3 regions of the Shewanella sp. TB7-MNA-CIBAN-0143 genome follow, and region 3 is predicted to be linked to each of the others. Evidence: predicted binding sites of a transcription regulator. Region 3 holds the regulator's gene; each other region holds the start of a gene.
The links. The regulator sigma-54, encoded in region 3, starts transcription at its own class of promoters, with help from an activator protein. The targets are predictions, from matches to a motif close to GTTGGCACGNNNNTNGNNT.
Positions count from the first base shown of each region.

Region 1: the regulator sigma-54 is predicted to act here: its motif matches at 4,806-4,824, upstream of AAEY97_RS11165 (YggN family protein).
Region 2: the regulator sigma-54 is predicted to act here: its motif matches at 2,939-2,957, upstream of norV (anaerobic nitric oxide reductase flavorubredoxin).

Region 1 covers NZ_JBEOPL010000012.1:19,846-27,195, forward strand. Annotated here, with positions in the region: gene hemW (radical SAM family heme chaperone HemW) at 1-71, shown strand, start outside; gene AAEY97_RS11155 (DUF885 domain-containing protein) at 273-2,129, shown strand; gene AAEY97_RS11160 (LysR family transcriptional regulator) at 2,584-3,525, opposite strand; gene AAEY97_RS11165 (YggN family protein) at 3,936-4,748, opposite strand; gene glsB (glutaminase B) at 5,223-6,137, opposite strand; gene AAEY97_RS11175 (YggL family protein) at 6,144-6,470, opposite strand; gene trmB (tRNA (guanosine(46)-N7)-methyltransferase TrmB) at 6,506-7,222, opposite strand.
Region 2 covers NZ_JBEOPL010000036.1:2,364-9,713, reverse strand. Annotated here, with positions in the region: gene norW (NADH:flavorubredoxin reductase NorW) at 227-1,372, opposite strand; gene norV (anaerobic nitric oxide reductase flavorubredoxin) at 1,369-2,874, opposite strand; gene AAEY97_RS20500 (PH domain-containing protein) at 3,309-3,677, shown strand; gene AAEY97_RS20495 (GNAT family N-acetyltransferase) at 3,874-4,398, shown strand; gene AAEY97_RS20490 (hypothetical protein) at 4,387-4,536, opposite strand; gene AAEY97_RS20485 (hypothetical protein) at 4,569-4,880, shown strand; gene AAEY97_RS20480 (GNAT family N-acetyltransferase) at 4,902-5,360, shown strand; gene AAEY97_RS20475 (VOC family protein) at 5,791-6,393, opposite strand; gene AAEY97_RS20470 (L,D-transpeptidase family protein) at 6,446-6,949, opposite strand; gene AAEY97_RS20465 (ion transporter) at 7,116-7,350, shown strand, end outside.
Region 3 covers NZ_JBEOPL010000038.1:4,009-11,358, forward strand. Annotated here, with positions in the region: gene rapZ (RNase adapter RapZ) at 1-214, opposite strand, end outside; gene ptsN (PTS IIA-like nitrogen regulatory protein PtsN) at 211-654, opposite strand; gene hpf (ribosome hibernation promoting factor) at 657-944, opposite strand; gene AAEY97_RS20700 (RNA polymerase factor sigma-54) at 970-2,454, opposite strand; gene lptB (LPS export ABC transporter ATP-binding protein) at 2,597-3,328, opposite strand; gene lptA (lipopolysaccharide transport periplasmic protein LptA) at 3,325-3,906, opposite strand; gene lptC (LPS export ABC transporter periplasmic protein LptC) at 3,893-4,453, opposite strand; gene kdsC (3-deoxy-manno-octulosonate-8-phosphatase KdsC) at 4,450-5,016, opposite strand; gene AAEY97_RS20725 (KpsF/GutQ family sugar-phosphate isomerase) at 5,019-5,996, opposite strand; gene AAEY97_RS20730 (calcium/sodium antiporter) at 6,041-7,003, opposite strand; gene AAEY97_RS20735 (ATP-binding cassette domain-containing protein) at 7,192-7,350, shown strand, end outside.

The DNA of each region.
Region 1 (7,350 bases), on a different contig from region 3:
CCACAACGCATTGGCAATTGACGTCTAAAGGCCACATGTTTGTAAATGATTTGCTGTCTCAGTTTATTTAATTTACCAGTCGATTGAATAAAATAATATGACTCGCGGTTTTCTTTTTAAACCGTTAACTGCGAGTCAATAATCAAAAACCTGCTTCTAGCGCCACAATTTACTTACCTTAAATACACACTTTCTAACATTTCTATTCACACATTTAGGCAAAGCTTGATTAGGATATGCGCTTATAACTTAGGTACTTTGGGAAGATATCAATGTCTATTAAAACTAAAACAACTCTCGTTGCTGTCGCGTTATCAAGCTTATTAAGCGCATCAGCCATTGCGAACTTGCACAACATGCCGCAATTGAGCCAACAAGAAAGTACAGCGACATCAAGCCAACAAACTGAATCAGAAAAAGCCAACGTATTGTTTGAAGCCATTTTTATGGAAAATGTGATGGCAAATCCGGTTAACCAAACTTACCTGGGCATCAAACAAGATTACGGCAAGTGGAATGACTTGTCTGATGCTGCTGCAGATGCTGATTTAGCCCGCAGTAAACAGCAACTAATAAGATTAACTCGCCTTGATGCCAATAAATTAAATGAACAAGCTGCGCTCAGTTATGAACTGTTGAAGGCCAGCTTAGAGCACAGTATTAGCGACGATAAATGGCGTTATCACACCTATCCGATTAACCAAATGTATGGCGTCCATTCTGTGGTGGCTTCATTATTGATTAACCAACATCAAATAACCGATGAAAGTGATGCTAAAGCTTATATTAGTCGTTTGAACGGCATACCAACACTACTTGCACAATTAGAGACCTCATTAGAAATTCGCGCTAAAAAGCATATTATCGCGCCAAAATTTGTTTTCCCATATGTAATTTCCGATAGTAAAAACATTATCACTGGCGCCCCATTTACAGATACAGGAAAAGACAGCGCGTTATGGGCTGACGCGAACCGTAAGATAAATAAACTCGATATAACCGATGGCAATAAACAAGCCTTATTAGTCGAAGTAAAACAAGCTCTACTGACTAAGGTAAAACCTGCATATGAGCAGTTAATCACCTATACCAAGTCACTTGAAGCTCGAGCCGATACTCAAGATGGAGCTTGGAAACTGCCTGATGGAGAAGCGTTTTACAATAACGCCCTCGCCCGCACCACTACAACCGATATGACCGCAGACACTATCCATGATCTTGGCTTATCTGAAGTTAAGCGTATTCATGATGAAATGCGGGTCATTATGAAAAAGGTACACTTTGCCGGTAGCTTACAAGAGTTTTTTGTGTTCATGCGCGATGATAAGCAATTTTATTACCCAGAAACTGATGAAGGCAAAACGGCATATCTCGCCCAAGCAAAATCGCTGATCGATACTATGGAGTCTCGTTTAGACGAAGTGTTCACGATTAAGCCTAAAGCCGAATTAGTAGTACGAAAGGTAGAAGCGTTTAGAGAAAAGTCAGCAGGTAAAGCATTTTACGACCAACCTGCACCAGATGGTTCTCGCCCAGGAAGCTATTACGCTAATTTATACAAAATGGAAGCGATGCCAAAGTATCAAATGGAAGCACTTGCTTACCATGAAGGCATTCCAGGGCATCACATGCAAATTGCTATTGCACAAGAACTGCAAGGTATTCCAAAATTCCGTAAATTTGGTGGTTACACGGCTTATATTGAAGGTTGGGGACTTTATTCAGAATATTTCCCGAAGGAAATGGGCTTATATGCCGACCCATACTCTGACTTTGGTCGTTTATCGATGGAGCTATGGCGCGCATGCCGTTTAGTGGTTGATACTGGGATACACGCTAAAAAGTGGACTCGTGAGCAGGCTATTGCCTATTACGTTGAGAATACTCCAAACGCTGAGTCTGATGCGATAAAAATGGTCGAACGCCATATTGTTATGCCATCACAAGCGACTGCGTATAAAGTTGGTATGATTAAAATATTACAACTACGTGAGCAGGCTAAAAAGGCGCTAGGAGCCAAGTTTGATATTCGCGAATTTCATACTGTAATCCTTAAAAATGGACCATTGCCATTAGACATACTTGAAGAGCAAGTAAATAAGTGGATTAAGCAGGTTCAATCGCTGTAATTTTAAATCATTAATCCACTCGAAACATAAAACGGCAACCTCAGGTTGCCGTTTTGCTTTATCAATTTCCACAAAAAAATAACCCCAGAACAAAGTCTGGGGTAAACCAAATAAATTAGGATGATGGTTTTAAGGTTGGCATTATTTTAGTTCGAAAACCATTGCCAACACTGACTCAAAATTTGCTACCTTGCCGATTTGTACATCTAACTGAAAAGGGGTCATTTCTCAGAAAAACGTAGGGTTCAAATCATTTCGAATCAACTGAGTACTATTGTATTGATATCAGAACAGAGTTCAACTAGTTAACAAATGTAAATTGCTAAACCCTTGATTAGCAACTTACTAATAAACTAATCAATCAACACCTTAAGCACTTTAAAATCAGCCGCTTAATACAAAGCCGCAAGGTAAGTTGCGGCTTTGTTCTAAATTTGAAATAATGTTTCCACTTTTACTTACGAAGTTTATACAAATGATCGAACTTAGCATCCCAATAAGGTGGGCTGCTGATGTGCGTTTTAATAAAATCAATGAACGCACTGACTTTTGGAGCTAGATGTTTACGACGAGGATACACAGCTTGTAATGGAAGATTGTGAGTCAACTGCCAATCAGGTAACAAAGGAATCAATGTTCCTTGAGCGATTTCATCTTCCATTAAGTAACTGGCTAAATAGACAATGCCTAAACCACTTACTGCGGCCGATTTCAATGCTGGCGCATTATCGACACGAAAATTGCCTGATACACCTATTTCGCAATAATCGTCACCCTTTTTAAATTGCCACATGCTGTGCTCATGCCACTCGCCTTGATACACCAAACAATTGTGTTCAACCAATTGCTCTGGGCGGCTAATGTTACCATGTTGGGCAATATAACCCGGTGATGCGACTAACAAGAACTGACATTTCATTAACGGTCTTGCCACCATACCCAGCGGCAATTGCTCAGACATGGTTAACAATAGGTCTAAGCCTTCACTGACAACATCGACTTTATGATCAAGTAAGCTCACTTGTAGTTCAAGCTCTGGATGCCTTGCCATAAATGCTGGTAAAGCTGGAATAATGTGCATGGTGCCAAATGATTGTGATATCCCAACTTTTAATACACCACGAGTTGCATCATTTAAGTTGTGAACACTTGAAACGGCCTGCTCTGCATCACGAAGAAGTTCTTCGCCTTGTAGATACAATAAATTACCGGCTTCAGTAAGGCTTAAACTGCGGGTTGTACGCTGAATAAGTTGCACACCAAGTTTATGTTCAAGATCTGCAACTTGAGTACTTACTTTAGATTTAGAAATGCCAAGACGTCTGGCTGCAGCACTAAAACTTCCTGCACGTGCAACATGAGTAAAAATTGCGATAGGTTCTAACAGTTCTAACATGAAAGTCGCCTTAAGCTGGTTACGACATTAATAAAAATTTCAGATATCTGTTAGCCATTGCTGGTAACTAAACCTTGCTTAGCATCAATATCGACACTCAGATATTATGATTGTTGCTGCCAAATGAGCATCAAAACAAACTAATATCTTTAATCAACACTAACAAATGAAGATTCTGAAATATAACCACATCTAAAGTAGAGTGTAATTTTGTAATAATTCTCACGAGTATAACAAAAAAAGCCTCTATGGCTCTATATTTATAATTGACAATTTTTTTATCAGAACAAAGCAACACGAGCTATAGCGGTAAACCAGCTAGAATTGGCCCCAAAAAAAAGCCCCTGTGTCTTCAAAAAGAGCACAGGGGAAGGTCAGGTGTCCGGGAAGACAGGTTGAACAAAATAAATTTACTCTTTTAGCTCGCCTAGCTTGGCCAATGTATAAGGTGCAAGTTCTGGTATGGATTTACGCACTTGGCTTTCTAACACTAATAATCCTTCGAAATTATCACAAATTTTATCGGCTCGTTGTTCAAGGCCTTGTGATTGCGACTCAAGTTGTTGCTCGATGTCTTTACCGACATTGTCCATTTTTTGTGAAAAGGTATTCATTTTTTCTTCAAATGAACCGCCTTCAGAAGACATGATCTGGCTACCTAATGTCATCATTAATGATCCCATTGAGTTGGTGACCATTTGTTCTATCTCTTGTTCAAACTCTTCATTAAATGCATGTTCAATTGAAGAGTCTGTTGAACCTAAATAAAACTTATCGCCTTGCTGATACGCCATGGTGTCAATGCGTGTTTGAATCCCTGTCATTAGCTTATCAATTTGGCTACCAGTGGCGTCGCCAAATATTGGGGTTAATGCCATATTGACTGCTTGAGATGCCATTACGACAACATCACCAACCAAATCAATTACCTCAGGTACTTGACGAGATAGCTCATCAGAATATTGAGTGAGTAACGTTTGTTGTTTAGCGGTTAAGGTGACTTTTTTACCGTCTACATATAGTTGATCGAGTTCAACGCGATATTTCTCGGATCCATTATCACTAATCTGCAATTTTTTTGGTTCAACAGTAACGTCATAGTTTAATGTCACATTGCACTTTTCATCATTAATGGACATTTTTGCCATGGCGGGAGTTAGCGCCCCTACTGTGAATAACATGCTGGTTAACGCTACACTACAAATCAACTTCTGTTTGGTCATGATAAAAATCCTTTTGCTATACATATATCAATAATTAGCTCGTATATGAGCTTTATAAAGCACAAGCTATGCCAATAGTTATAACTACATGACTTTTAATAGATTAATGATAAAATAAGACAATATATAAGCTAATGAATATACAATAGCGGAAGTGTATTCGTAAAATAAACCAATAAATAGTCTATTTTACCAATCTCAATAATAATTAATCTATCTAGGGCCAGCTGAGCTTCAGGATGAATTTTACTGCAGTTTGTATTTTGCTAGACAAGTAAGCGTATACGACGTGTGGCTGTTCTAGATAAGTAAGCAATAACCTAGGCGAAAAGAAGCCACTAAAACTGCCCAAGTGGGCAGTAAAATGACTTTTAAACGTTTTGAGTCAATATTATAGATTCAGATTTGATATACAAAGAGTGAGTACGTTAAGGTCGAACAACGTTAACCGCGAAAGATTAGCCCTTGTATAAACTAAAAAATTGAACGGCCTAACTGTTGGCTTAAATGTTCTAACATGGCTGTGCCCGCAAGCGAGTTACCATTATTGTCTAGCTCAGGTGACCACACACAAATAGACATATCACCAGGAATAACCGCAATAATGCCGCCCCCCACGCCACTTTTACCGGGCATACCTACTCGATAAGCAAACTCTCCTGCGCCATCGTATAATCCAGATGTCGCCAGTAATGCATTGAGTTGCCGAGTTTGCACCGGCGAAACTAAGCTGTCACCATCGAGTGTCTTACCGCGATTAGCCAAATAGAACATCGCACGGGACAAGTCAGCGCAATTCATTCTTAATGCACAATAATGAAAATAACTTTTAAGTACGGTATTGACGTCGCCTTCAAAATTACCAAATGACTTCATTAAATAGGCAATAGATGCATTACGTGCACTGAACTGGAACTCAGAATCCGCCACAACTTTATCGTAGGCTAACGTCGGGTTCTGGCTCAATTGACGCACAACCTCAAGCATACGATGCTTAGGCGCCCCTAAACGGGCTTGCAACAAGTCAGCAATAACTAGCGCACCGGCATTAATAAAAGGGTTGCGAGGTTTACCGCGTTCTAATTCGACCTGTACCAGCGAGTTAAATGAATGCCCTGAGGGTTCTTTACCCACACGACTCCAAATTTCATCTTCAGTATATAAATTAAGTGCCTGAGTAAGGCTAAAGACTTTAGAAATACTTTGAATTGAAAAAGGCTCAAGGTAATCACCGGCACCAATTGTTTGGCCATCAAGGGTAGTAACGGCAATCCCTATTTTGTTAGGGTCAACGCAGGCAAGCGCAGGAATATATCCTGCAACCTTGCCTTTACCCAATAGCGATCTTACTTTATCGACGGCTTGTTGAAGTAATAATTGCTCAGGCAATTTAGCTTAACCCCACCAGATATCGTACAAATCACTCACTTCGAGGTTAGAAACTGGCTTGTCTTTCCAGAATGCATTCACTGCTGCGGTATCTTCATCAGTACATTTACCGATAGCTTGGGTAGCAATAATACCTTCCCATTGCTTGTGTCCACCACCGTGGAAACCTAATTGACGAGGTTCAATGACCTCAACAAGAAACTGATCAACTAAGTTATCAATATCTTCTTCAGATACCGACTCATCAAAAGTCCAGTTGATTTCAAAGCCTAATTCTTGAAACTCATCAACTCGTAATTTTTTACGTAAACGACGACTACGATTTTGCGCCATGGTGTATTCTCCGATTGCTGAAAGTATAGTTGTGATTAAGCAGTACGCTCAAACATGATATCCCATACGCCGTGACCGAGTCTGTGGCCTCTTGCTTCAAACTTGGTAAGCGGACGATGCTCTGGACGTTCGACAACTGTACCAGTTGTTGATTGATTTTTATAACCTTCTGCTGCATTCATTATTTCTAACATATGCTCGCTGTAATTTTCCCAATCGGTTGCCATATGAAATACACCACCGATTTTAAGCTTACGGCGGATAAGTTGTACAAATTCAGCTTGTACAATCCGGCGCTTATGATGACGTTTTTTATGCCATGGGTCAGGGAAAAACAATTGTACGCGCTCAAGTGAACCATCAACAATGCTGTGCTCTAGCACTTCCATTGCATCATGATGATATACACGTAAGTTAGTCACTTCAGCTGCACCGGCATCAGAAAGACACGTACCAATACCAGGTTTATGAACTTCTATGCCAATAAAGTTTTGCTCTGGGGCAGCTTTTGCCATTTGGACTAATGATGCCCCCATACCAAAACCGATTTCTAACACGGTATCTGCATCGCGACCAAACACTTGAGTTAACTCCAATGCTTGTGGAGTATAATCAAGTCCCATTGCTGGCCAATGTGCTTCAATTGCTTGAGATTGGCCTTTGGTTAAACGGCCTTCGCGTAAAACAAAACTTCTGATTTTACGAATATACTTACCGTCTTCGTTAAATTCAGCTGTGGTAACGTCGCTCATCTTTGCCTCATTGTCTGCGTACTTTGTTGTGCTGTGTTACTAAATGTCTAACCGTTAGGCTGCCACTCTTTATCAACACATTACGCATTTGCTATCTGTGATAGATCAATTTTAAAATCAGTTGGGCA
Region 2 (7,350 bases), on a different contig from region 3:
AAACGCCTTTCAAACAGCCCTTTGCCCTGCTAACTGCGTTGAATCGACTTACAATAGGCTAGCTATTGACGCGTCAATTCGCCTTGTTCGCATAACCAATGACAAGCTTGAAAGTGAGGAGGGTTAACATGCTGATTTTAAATAGCATAAGTTCATCCCTTATCCCAAATTCAGGTTAAGTTGATTGATGAGTAGGCTTTATGAGTAAAGCCTACTCGATAAAATACTAAAGACTTGCTGGTAAGGCTCTGAGTAGCGGGAAGGTATTGTTCATGTGGCCTTCTGTTACCACAAAACCGATTATCTGTTTTTGCTCATTGTACGCTTTTACTGAGCAACCCAGAGCATCAATATCAACCTGCCACGATGCAACGTCAATTACGGTATTCCCGCCTAATTGAATGGGCATTTGCGGTGTTTTAACTTTGACTAACATAGCCGGTAGTTTCAAATCTGTCGGTTGGCCTAATAAGGTTTTCGCTAACGCATTGGCGCTTAACATAATGGGCTGCAAGTAGGACATCACCTTACCATTGATTTCGGCGCAATCTCCTAAGGCATAAACATTGTTCGCTGAGGTTTGCAGTTGCAGATTAACCACTAAGCCATTATTGACTTTGAATCCTGACTTTCGTGCTAAGCCAACATTAGCCTTTAATCCCGCAGCTGAAATAACACAATCGACAATATGGGTATTACCACAACTGAGTGTGGCACAAATACCTGATTCAATTTTGTTTAGCGAACTAATGGTACGGCCAAACTCAAATACAACACCGTTATCGACCATCTTCTTTTGTAAAACACTGGCGACTAAATCTGGCAGCATGGTTGCCATCACGCCGTGACTTGGATCAACCACCACGACGTTTTTACCGCTGCGATTAAGATCCATGGCTATTTCAGTGCCGATAATACCCGCTCCAATAACCAAAACACGTTGTGCATTTTGTAGTTGCAGCTGCGCATTATTAAACTCACTAAGACTGTTTAAGGTGACCACACTGTCTGTTGCGTTACCAAGCATTGATGGCACAAAGGTTTTTGCTCCTGTTGCTAGCACCAGTTTTGTATAAGGGTAAGCAACACCTTCAACAAACACCGCTTGCTGTTCACTATCAATGCAATCAACCTTGGTAAAAGCATGCAGAGTAATATTATTCTCGGAGGCAAACTCTTGTGCAGTAAGGCGGATTAAGTCCGCACTGTTTTGCTTGTTACTAAATACATGGCTCAAGTCCGGTTTATTATAATCGTGGCCTTCATCAAGGGTGAACACGGTTATCGGTAAATGCTTATCTGTGCGTCTAATGGTTTTGATTAGTTGGTATGAGCCAAAGCCGCTACCGATGATAATGATGGGTGCGCTCATGATGCTTTCCTCTCAGCGATAGGGACAAAAACATCTTTGCCAAGGCCGCAATCTGGGCAAAGGAAAAAGTCTGGCACTTCGCTCCACGGTGTACCTGGTGTTACATCTTGATTAGGCTCACCCAATACTGGCTCATATACCCAATTACACACAGTGCAGAGCATATTTTGTGAATCACTCATTGCCGTCGCTGTTGTACATGTCGGTTTGGTTGCTTGAGTTGCTTGAGTTGGCTTAGTGGTTACAGTGGCTTGAGCGCTCTTAGCTAGCGATGCCGGTGAAATGGATTTTACATTACTTAAATCATGCCATGCCCAGCTTTTAGCTATCTGGCGACCGTGCTCACGGCATTCGCGCATCGCTTTACCATCTGGTCGCCATTTTGCTTTTAAGCCGACAATGGTTTCAAATCCGGCATCTGTAAGACGGGTGTGAATACGGTCAACGGCGCCGCCGTTCCAGCCATAACTTCCAAATGCTCCGGCTTTTTTATCTTTAAAGCGCAGGCCTGTGATCTCTTCTAGCATTCCCGCGACTTTCGGCATCATGACATTGTTCATGGTTGATGAGCCTACCAAAATACCTTTGGAGCGGAACACGTTGGCTAATATGTCATTTTTATCATGACGGGCCACGTTAAACACTTTAACCGACACAACAGGGTCAACGTCGTGGATGCCTTGAGCAATGGCATCGGCCATCATGCGGGTGTTATTAGACATCGAATCATAAAAAATGGTGATTCTGTCTTCCTGATAGTTATCTGCCCATTGCAGATATTGATGAATAATCTGTGCTGGGTTGTCGCGCCACACTACGCCATGGGCGGTAGCAATCATGTCAACGGGCAGGTTAAAGCTTAGCACCTCGTTAATTTTGGCGGTAACCAGCGAGCTAAACGGGGTTAAAATATTGGAATAATAGCGTAAACATTGATCCATCAATTCAATTTGGTCTACTTCGTCATTAAACAAATGCTCATCGCAGTAATGCTGACCGAACGCATCATTGCTAAACAACACAGCATCTTCCGTTAAATAGGTCATCATGCTGTCAGGCCAATGCAACATAGGAGTTTCAATGAACACCAGCTGCTTACCGTTACCAATGTCTAAGGTATCGCCGGTTTTAACAATATTAAAATTCCACTCTGTATGGTGATGTAAGCCAGTAATAGAGTCGATAGCATTTTCGGTACAGTAAATCGGGGTATTGGGAATTTTAGCCATTAAAGCCGCTAAGGCACCTGAGTGATCTTCTTCCGCATGGTTAATGACGATGTAATCAATCTTATCGAGATCAATTTCCATCTCAAGGTTTTGGATAAATTGCAGGCTGAAACGATGGTCAACAGTATCGATTAAAACATTTTTCTGTTCACGAATAAGGTAACTATTATAACTGGTGCCTTTGGTGGTTTTATATTCAGTACCATGGAAGTCCAATATTTCCCAGTCACGTTGTCCAACCCAATCGATGTTATTTTTAATGTGAATTGTCATATGTACACCTGTAATAAATTAGAAGTTAAAGTTGATAGAGATATTTCAAAAGTTAACTTCGTTATTGCAGAGTGCATGCCAACTGTTTATCTTATTGATTATATGAAGGTAATGTATATTTGATGAATTTTATTGGTGTCATAAAGACATGCTCTTTATTGTCAATATGACTCAAAGGTGTCATATTGACTTCTTGCTGTGTTCTAAAATGACATTATTGATGAAATGCCAATCACAGGCTTTATCGCTATTTATCAGCTAATACAAACTGGGATAAATGCTTGCTTCAGCTGCATTTTGTAATGTTATTGTTATTACATTAAGCTAAGGCTATTCACTAGAATACGATAACCACGAAATTTACTGAGCTGTTTATGTCGTAAAATTTGTATTAATTCAATCCCTTTGGATGTCAGATGTAAAAAGGATGTTAGATGATAGATTTTAATAATAAAGGTTTTTTCAAACTGAAGCAGAATTCTGATTTTGCAGACAAAGCCCGCGATTTACTTGTCGATGATGAACGAGTCATTGATTCATATAAATCCATGCGTGATGGTGTCATTTTTACCAGTAAAAGAATTATCGCTGTTAATGTTCAAGGCATTACAGGAAGTAAAAAAGATTTTACATCTTTGCCTTACAAAAATATTGTCGCTTACTCAATTGAAACATCGGGGACATTCGATCTCGATTCCGAACTAGAAATATACTTTTCAGCGATAGGCAAAGTTAGGTTTGAGTTTACTGGTAAGGCCTCAATGCTGGAGATATCAAAAATAATCTCAGGTTATTTATTATAGGTCTGCAAATGCCGCTATTGTCAATAATTGCTTAATAAATTGATAATTTCAACAAACGAACCATTAAGGTTTAATCTGTTGTAAAATATGAGTTTAGTCTAGAATTTAATGCTGAAACTGAGGAGTGTTAAGTGGGTCGTTTCGTCAGTTATCTGGCGTCGAGAAAGACTAAAACGTGAGGTGTAAAATTGTAAATATGGCTAATGTTCAAATCAGAGTGTTGCTGATGAGTGATTGGGAAATCTATAGAAGGTTACGTTTATTAGCATTACAAGACTCGCCAGATTCGTTTGGCTCGACTTATGAACGAGAAGCTGAATTTACCGACGAAGAGTGGATTTCTCGTCTTAATGCAAGCAATCGAGCAAAGCATGCATTGCCACTGATCGCTGAACTTGATGGCGTCGCTGTAGGCTTAGCATGGGGACAGATCCATAGTTCTAGTTCTAGTCCTATGAATACTGATGCTGCACATGTGTATCAAATGTGGATGTCACCACGCGCGCGCGGATATGGACTTAGTAAGTTATTACTGAATAGCATTATTGATTGGGCCAAAAAATCTAATCGAAAAGTCGTTTGCTTAGAGGTTACTATTGCTAACGAGGCCGCTGTTAATCTCTATAAATCAATTGGTTTTGTTGCTGTTGGTGAAACACAGACTCTACGAGAGGGTAGTGCATTACTGACTCAAACCATGATACTGGAGTTATGTGGTTAATAAATGAGTCATGTTCTCAATAAAATCGACGTTTTCAGCAAAATAGTTTTCAGTAAAATCGTTTTCAATAAAATCTAGGTGACACGACTCACTTTTAGGGTATTGTCGCAACGGTTTAATTAACCACGTTTCGCTCATTAACTGAGTGGCTTTTACAATGGAGTGTAAAAATGAATGAATCTCAAGCAGATAATATTATCCAATCTTATGAAACGGATAGCATTACCGCTTTACGTTCAGATTTAGATAAACTGAGACCCAAACCATATACTTGGTTAATCCAATGGCTGATGTGTTTGGCGACTATTGGCGCTATTTTATATATTGCAAAAGTAGACCTATTAGTAGAACAAAATTTTGTGTGGTTGCTACTGTTATTTGTCGCGATTGGCTTTAGCCATCGAGATGATTATTTAGCTCATAAACGTATCGATTTGGTGATTAAACTACTCGATAAAAATGCATTTCATAAACGGTCATAGTTCAAAAGGAAGCCTTGGCACATGGATATTATGATTGATGATTTACAGGGCTCTGGCGTGGTTGAGTTACTGCAAGCACATTTGGCTGACATGTATGCAACATCGCCACCGGGTAGTGTTCATGCATTAGATATTGAAGCCTTAAAACATCCATCAATTACTTTTTGGTGTGCCAAACAAGGTGACATAGTACTTGGGTGCGTAGCGATAAAACAGTTAACGCCAACCCACGGCGAAATTAAGTCTATGCGAACGGCTGCAATGGCGAGAAACCAAGGAGTAGCATCGGCATTGTTATCGCACATATTGGGCGTAGCTAAGTCTTGTGGTTATCAGCGGTTGAGTTTGGAAACTGGATCGATGGATTTTTTTGCGCCAGCAAGGCGTTTGTATGAACGACATCAATTTGATTACAGCGGCCCATTTGCGGACTATGAACTAGATCCTAATAGCTTGTTTATGACAAGATTAATTGAGTAAATTGATTTGTGATAAAGGTAAAGCCTAGCAAAGCGCTAATTTATGAAATGTGTAAGCGACTATTACTCTTCTTCATTATTTTTGGCATTGCCATCGTAATATTAATGACCCCAGAAGGTGAGTGTGTAGCATTTTTTAGCCATAGCTTGTGCACAGGAAAAGATAAGTGGGTTATTGTAAAGTGGATTTTTTTGTTTGATTCATTGTTACTGGCACACACAGCTTTGCCTGTTTTGCATTACTTAGCGCTAAGATTTTTAATTAAGCATAAAAACTGACCTCTAAATGGGTTTTGAAAAGCTTAATGATTTACAACCTTTCTATCATTGATCTAAACAAGCCAAACTCAGTTATAGCATTGGCATAACTGAGTTTGGCTTGTTTTATATTAGTGCTGCAGTTTCCAGACAAAGCGTTATTAGTACTATGCCTAGCAGGCTTGTTCACTCTCAACAATTTTTTGAATATCGTGCGGGTGTACTTTAACGCAAATGCCATTGGCCTTAAATGCGATAGTTGGGTTAGCAAGGCGCTCTTTATCACCTTTTGGCGAACTTTGTTTAACCTTAATATCACTGTTTTCGTTACTACCTGCAATAGTATTACCTGCAATAGTATTACCCGCAATAACATCAGCCAGTAGTGGCACTTTTTCAATAAGCTCTGCGACGAGTTCATCACAGGTTTGTGCCTGTGATGGGAACACTAATTCGATATGCTCCCAACCTTCAACCGGATAAGATTTGTCAGATGGAAAGGGCAGTTCAACACATTGAATTTTCATCGCACCGATAACTAATGGTTCGGCTAATTTAATGATTAAAATCGGCCGACCGTTGATGATGTTATTAGAGATGATTTTGCCGTGTTGACTAAATTCATCGACGAGTAACTGCGCTGTTTGATTATCGTTCACCCGCAGAGCAGCATGATCACAATTCAATGCTAAGTTGTCTAAACCTAACCGATGAATAAACGCGCTAATGCGCTGGCTAAAGCCTGCCCAAGTATGTTGTAGATGTTGGTAATTCATTTAATAACCCAAGAAACAAAGCAAAAAATGGTATGGTTGAGATTGAATAAGCTTATGGCCATATTTCAATCGGTGTACCAGCATCAATCATTTGCCACAATTCATCCATTTCTTTGTTGGTGACGGCAATACATCCATTGGTCCAGTTGTACTTTTGTGCTTCTTCTGGCGGTAAAGTTGAACGAGGGTTTTCACCGTGGATCATAATCATGCCACCGGCTCTAATGCCTAATGCATCAGCTCGTAATTTATCTTCTTCATTGGGATAAGAGATATGAATCGATTTATAAAATGCACTATCAGATTTTTTATAATCTAATACATAACGACCTTGCGGAGTACGTTGATCACCTTCTTTAAGCTTATGACCACTTGGCACATCGCCCATGGCAATAAGGTAACTTTTAATCACTCTTCCGTCACGCATGACAGATAAGCGTGATTCAGATTTATTGACGACAACTAAATCTACTTTTGCTGTAGTTTGGCTTGAAGAGGCAACCGCCAATGACGGGCTGAAAATTAAGGCTATAAATATTATGTACAACGCGCGCATGAAATCTCCGTAAACCAATGACCTTTTTAATTTTTATTGTAAAATGACCCTATTTCGAATGTTAAAACTCGACAGTCAATGTTAGATTTTAACGACAACAAGGGTTAATTGATATTAGTTAACCGAGTTTATTTGCAATTTATTACCCGAGACAGTGAATAATAAGATGAATATCGAAGAAAAATCCGACAGTCCACTAAAAAAACAGCTTAGAAGTGTGATTTTTGGTACCGAAACCCCAGCAGGAAAACGTTTCGATATTGCCCTTATGGTCTGTATTGTACTGAGTGTGATATTGATTTTTATCGATACCACAGAATATGTTAATTCCCTTTACGGTGACTATATTAGTATCGCCGAATGGACCTTTACGGTATTGTTTACCGTTGAGTACATATTAA
Region 3 (7,350 bases):
CCAATTGGTCTTGAAGCGCTTTACCTTGTTCTGCAATGTTACGAACATCAACGCTAATCGCAACCAAATCATTACTGCCTTTAAGCTGGGCTAATAATGTGCCAATGAGTGGTAAAGGCAAATTATCAACACAATAATATCCTAGGTCTTCTAATACTCTCAGGGCAACGGATTTCCCTGAGCCTGAACGTCCCGATACTATAACTAGTTTCATGCAGTAATAACCTGATAAAGTTCTGTTGCGTCGTGAGTTTTACGAAGCTGTTTCAATATTTGCTTATCGCTTAACTTTTGGGCCATGCTCGATAACGTGCCTAAATGTTGTTGGCACTGGTCTGCAGGTACTAACAAAGCAAATAAAAGATCCACGGGTTGCTTATCGATTGCATCAAAGGCAATGGCTTCTTCACATTTAATAAATATCGCGATAGGGTGATCGATGGTCGTTAATCTACCATGAGGTATCGCAATGCCATTTCCTATACCTGTGCTACCCATTTTCTCTCTCGCTAACAGGCTTTCAAAAACCTCTTGCGAAGACAGGGTTGGGTACTGGGCAGCGACTAAATTGCTGATGAGTTCCAGTACTTTTTTCTTACTGCCCGGTGTGGCACAGGTAGTGCATTCCGGCTGCAGAATGGTACAAAGTTCCATCGTTAGTGTTTTGTATTCTTCTCTTTGTGTTTAATTACCTGACGGTCGAGTTTATCGATCAGGGCGTCTATTGCAGCATACATATCAGTACTTTCTGACATTGCAAAAATTTCTGCGCCATTAATGTTGATTTTGGCTTCTGCTTTTTGTTGTAATTTTTCTACATTGAGCACAACGTGTACATTATGGATCTGATCGAAGTGTCGTTCAAGCTTTGAAAATTTACTGTGGATGTATTCACGTAAAGATTCTGTTATTTCGACATGACGTCCAGTCAGACTTATTTGCATAAAAAATCCTCCATTGCCTAGTAGGTTATAAACTCTTACGTTGGTTTGAGGGCGGGATCATCATTGCTTCACGGTATTTTGCTATCGTACGACGAGCAACGTTTATGCCCTGTTCTGCCAGAAGCTGAGCCATTTTACTGTCACTCAGTGGTTTTTTCTGGTTTTCTGCGGCAACCAGCTTTTTGATAAAAGCACGAATGGCCGTTGATGAGCATTCCCCGCCATCGTCAGTACTGACATGGCTAGAGAAGAAGTATTTTAGTTCAAATAAGCCTCGAGGGGTGTGCATATATTTTTGTGTGGTGACTCGTGAAATGGTCGATTCATGCATTTCTACAGCTTCAGCGATATCATTGAGCACCATAGGCTTCATGGCTTCTTCGCCATATTCAAAAAAGCCTTGCTGAAATTGCACAATGCAATTTGCCACTTTAAGTAAAGTATCATTACGGCTTTCAATACTTTTAATAAACCATTTAGCCTCTTGCAGATGGCCTCGAATAAATTGACTATCCGACGGGTTTTTACTGCCTCTAGCCATGGCTGCATATTGCTGATTAACACCAATTTTAGGCATGTTGTCTGGGTTTAACTCTACTACCCAACGGCCATTTTTCTTTAATACTGTGACATCGGGAATCACGTATTCATCATCCATGGGGGTAATTAATAAGCCCGGACGAGGATTGAGTGTCTGGATTAAAGTGATTGCGTCACGTAACTCATTTTCTTTTAGTTTTGTTTTACGCATCAATAATCTGAAATCACGGCCAGCAATTAACTCTAAATAGCCTTTAATTAACAAACGGGCATTATCGATATGGGGTGTGTCGTTAGAGTATTGCGCTAATTGGATAAATAGGCATTCACTTAAATCACGTGCAGCAACACCCACAGGGTCAAAGTGTTGAACGCGTTTTAATACCGCTTCAACCTCATCGAGTTCCACATTTTCATCACCCATGGCTTCGAGAATATCTTCGGTACTTTGGGTTAAATAACCGCGTTCATCAATGGCATCAATAATGGCGGTGGCAATGGCGAGATCGGTGTCTGAAAATGGAGTGAGATTTTTTTGCCATTCTAAGTGTTCGTACAAACCTTCAGTAGTTTCACCTTGAAAGGGCATGTCGTCATCGCGCATGCTTGCACTGCCCGAACCTGACATAGGTGAGGCTGTGTATACTTCATCCCATGTGGTATCCATGGCTAAATCATCCATGGTTTCTTTGGTCATGGATTCTGCTATGTCGACGGTGGAAGTGTCTTTTTCGACATTAACAATACTGTTGTCACTAAAGTCGGTATCCGCTTGGTCGCGGTTTTCTTTTAAGGAGTTTTTTGCTTCAGAAAACTCATCTTCTATTTCAAGCAATGGATTTGAATCTAATGCTTGTTGGATTTCCTGCTGTAGCTCCAATGACGATAATTGCAGTAAGCGAATGGCTTGCTGCAATTGTGGGGTCATGGTTAAGTGTTGACCCATTTTAAGTTGGAGTGACGCTTTCATTTACCGCTTATCCCTAGATGATTTTCCATAAAAATGACAATCTCGAACTGTAATCGATTGCCATAAACATCAATGACATTTAACGTTGTTTAGGTATCGTTCAATGAAATGAGTTAGCTAGACTAAAAGGCCAGTAAAGTAACTATAGCTTGAATTGTTCACCTAAGTACACAGCTCGAACTTGTTGATTACTTAATATCTCATCAGGTGTGCCTTCGGCAATTAAATTACCCTGGCTGACGATATAGGCTCGCTCACAAACGTCTAGCGTTTCACGTACGTTATGGTCGGTAATTAATACCCCTAAACCGCGATTTTTAAGTTGTTGGATGATTTTTTTAATGTCGATGACCGAAATAGGATCAACACCAGCAAAGGGCTCATCAAGCAAAATAAATTTTGGATTAGCAGCTAAAGCGCGCGCAATTTCAACTCGACGACGTTCGCCACCCGATAACGACATACCTTGGCTGTCGCGTATGTGAGTAATGTGGAACTCTTCGAGTAGATGCTCAAGCTGTTCAATACGTTGGTCTGTGCTGAGCTCTTTGCGAGTTTGCAGTACGGCCATTATGTTGTCGTAAACGGTGAGCTTGCGGAAAATACTGGCTTCTTGTGGTAAGTAACCTATACCTTTGCGGGCGCGCAAATGCATTGGATCGGCAGTAAGGTCGTCATCGTCAATCAATATTCGGCCTTTATCGCTTTTTACTAAGCCGACAACCATATAAAAGGTGGTGGTTTTGCCTGCACCATTGGGGCCTAAAAGACCGACAATTTGGCCTGTTTTAACCGTTAAACTCACATCTTTAACAACTTGACGAGCTTTATAGCTTTTAGCTAGATTTTCAGCGGTTAAGGTAATTTGGGTCATGGTTTGATCTGCTTGTTAACAGGAATTTCAGGGAGTTTTTGCTTTGGCGCCGACTCGTCTTGGAAATTCTCTGGTTGAATGATGGTGATTACCCGATCTTGCCCTGTACCAGTACTTTCGGCAATCAGCTCTTGAGCACTGATGTTGTACTTGATTTTATTACCGGTAACCTGGCTACCTGATTGATCAAGTTTGGCGTTGCCAGTCAATGTGAGTGTAGTGGTGGCAAGGTCATAGCTAATTTCGTTAGCACTTGCGGTACCAATTTTACCGTCATCTAATTCTTGCGAAAATGTAGCCGGGGTGCCAGTAGCAATTAATCTCTTGCTGGTGGTGTTTTCAGGGGTAAACGCCCGTAACTGATCTGCATTGATATTAATCGTGCCTTGGACAATCGTTACCGGACCATTAAAAACAATTTGATTATTCTTAATGTCGGCAGACTGACTGACTGAAGCGATTTTCAATTCTTGTTTCAGATCCCCTTGTTTCGCTATAGCAGGCAAACTCAATATACAAAGTATGCTACTTAATAACATAACATTGGCGCGAGTGTGGAGACGATTAATGTGGCTCATATGTTCCTTCTACCTGGCTTAGTAGCGATAATTTTTGCGAATTCAAGTCAGCATGTAGGCCTAAACCTTGAATAATAAACCCTTTACCTTTGATGTACACCATCTCTTGTGAGGATCCTATCATAGTGGTTAAATCCACCGTAATAGCTTGGGTACTCAGTGACTGCAGGGGTTCTTCTATATCAATGGCATCAATAATAACATTATTTTCTAATGTGACTTTGCTGGTATTTTTATTCAATTGCCCACGGTCTGCACTTAATTGCCATTGTGCTTTACCGTTTTCAGGGTAAATGAGGTAGATAGGTTTGGTAAAGTGAGTGATGTCACTTGAGGCGTAATGCTCCATGTGTTCGGCGCTGACTCGACTTTCGACGAAACCTAGTTGGTTGAATTCTGTAGTGCGTAGGTTATCTGCAACAAAATCTGGGCGCTCAATACCGCGTATTTGTACCGCGTCCATTTCACTGCGTTTTACTTGTGCTTGCCAGTACAATATAAAAGCAAGCCCAAAAAAAGCAATAATACCTAGCGTGACTCTACTCATATACTCATACCATGAGCACTGGCAAATTTATCTTGGCTTAATAGTAATAAATCGGTGAGTTCACGCAGTGCGCCGTGGCCACCATTGAGGGTGGTTGTCATATGGCACTGTTGTTTGACAAACGGATGACCATCACCGACACAAACGGCTAGTCCTACGGCTTTCATTACAGGTAGGTCTACCATGTCATCGCCAATGTAAGCCACTTCATCAGCAGTCACATTATAGAGCGACAATAATTGCTCAAAAGGCTCAAATTTATTATCAATACCTTGATAAATATGTGTTACACCTAATGCCGTCATGCGGTTTTCAACAATCTTGGATTTACGTCCTGTTATCACGGCAACATGGATACCACTGGTAAGCAAAGAACGCACACCATAACCGTCACGAGTGTGGAACGCTTTGAGTTCTTCACCTGCATTACTGAGGTAAATACGTCCATCTGAAAATACTCCATCGACATCACAGATTAACAGTTTGATTTTTTGAGCTCGTTGCCAAATATCATTGCTGACAGGGCCGTAAAATCCTTGGTGAAACGAGGTTGATTCTGACATGATTAAATGACTCCAGCTTTAACCATATCGAGCATGTTTAATGCTCCGATCGGTTGATGTTTTTCATTAACGACAATCAGTCCGTTGATGCTCTTTTCATCCATGATTTGCAGTGCTTGTGCGGCTAAAATCCCCGCAGGGCAGGTCACACAATTTTCGGTCATAACCTGGGCAATAGGAGTGATTCGAAGATTCACGTCTGCATCGATAACCCGGCGTAAATCACCATCGGTAAAAATGCCCACAAGTTTATTGGCATGGTCGACTACTGCCGTCATGCCAAGGCCCTTTTTAGATATTTCATAAAGTGCCTCAGTAATACAAATATCATCATTGACGATCGGTAAATCATCGTCTTTATGCATGACATCGTCGACTTTTAGAAGTAATTTTCTTCCAAGAGAGCCACCTGGGTGTGATAAGGCAAAGTCATCACGAGTAAAACCTTTTGCTTGTAATAAAGCAATGGCTAATGCATCGCCCATAGCAAGTGTTGCAGTGGTGCTGGAAGTGGGTGCTAATCCTAATGGACATGCTTCTTCTTGCACTTGAATGCATAAATGGATTTTGGATAAACGCGCCATATTGGAGTCTGGTTTACCGGTCACCGCAATCACTGGTACACCCATGCGTTGGATAACAGGCATTAATGTCAGTATTTCGCTTGATTCACCAGAGTTGGAAATGGCGAGTACAATGTCATTTTTGGCTAATGCGCCCAAATCACCATGACTGGCTTCACCAGGGTGAACAAAAAATGCCGGTGTGCCGGTACTGGCAAAGGTTGCGGATATTTTGTTACCAATATGACCTGATTTGCCCATCCCCATGACAATCACTTTACCTTTACACTGCATGATCAATTGACATGCTTGGTCAAACTCAACCGAGTCTACATATTGATATAAATTATCTAAGGCAGCTTTTTCTATATCAATGACTTTACGACCCCATTGGCGAAATTGAGTGTGATTTACCATACGACTCTCTCTGTTAGCTTAATACTTTACCTTCATGCTCCAATCTAATGCGACTGAAAGACAACAATTTGGTACGCAATAAAGGTGATTAATAATAGTGCGCCATGCCAGCGAGTAAGTTGTTGCTTAGCGCCACTGGATAATACTAAAACGGCTAATGCTGCACTGGTGCCTAATACCATATAGAAGTCTCTTCCACTGGCTGAAGCATCTATTTCACCAGGGGAGATCAATCCTGGTAGTGCCAGTACCGCAAGAATGTTAAACAAGTTAGACCCAACAATGTTACCAATGACAAGGTCGTGTTCTTTTTTTAATACTCCAGCAATACAGGCCGCTAATTCTGGTAGGCTGGTTCCTACTGCGATAATGGTTAAGCCAATCACAAGATCTGACAACCCATAAAACGTTGCAATACCTACAGCGCCATCGACCATCCAACTTGCTGATAGGGGGAGCAATATAATACCGACGACCAGCCAAATGATAGCATGAAAGGTTGGCACATTTTTAGGGATCTCAGATTCAAGTTTATCATCTAAGCTGTCTGGGGTTTTGTCATGAGTAGCTTGCCAAATGAAATATCCCATCAACAACAAAAGTAATGCAATAAGCATGATACCTTCTGTTTGTGTCAACACATTATCATGCAAGGTGTAACCGGCAAATACCGTAGCAGCAAGCATGATAGGTATTTCGCGTTTTAAGGTCTTCGAATCTAAGCTAATGGCACCTAGTAAGGCTGTTAATCCTAAAATTAAGGTAATGTTAGCAATGTTTGAGCCCAATACGTTACCAATGGCGGTATCACGCATGCCATCCATTGATGCGGTGGCCGCAACAAACATTTCAGGTGCAGAGCTACCCATAGCAACAATGGTGAGTCCAATTAACATCGGAGGTAAGCCTAAGTTGCGGGCAAATGCCGCCGCCCCATAGACAAATCTATCCGCACTCCAAACTAAAACAGCAAGGCCAACAACTAACATTAGGATATTAACTAGCATGTGATTCCGATAGTAGTATTTAATTAACGACTATTTTCGCTGGATTTTTATCAAATTGAAAGCATTGCACAGTAATTGCTCTGGTAATGAAGCGTGTTGATATGGATATAGTTGTCGCTTAATCGACAATTACAGTACAATTTACTCTTCAACTTAAAGCAAGGAAGGCTGTTATCTCCTCAACGCCAATGTCTGATATGAGCAAATCAAGTAATAAACCTTTGGTCGAAGTTAACCATTTAGCGTTTAGCCATGGTTCACACGTGATTTATGAAGATATTTCTTTATCGATTCCCAAAGGTAAAGTAACCGCTATCATGGGGCCCAGCGGTATCGGTAAAACCACC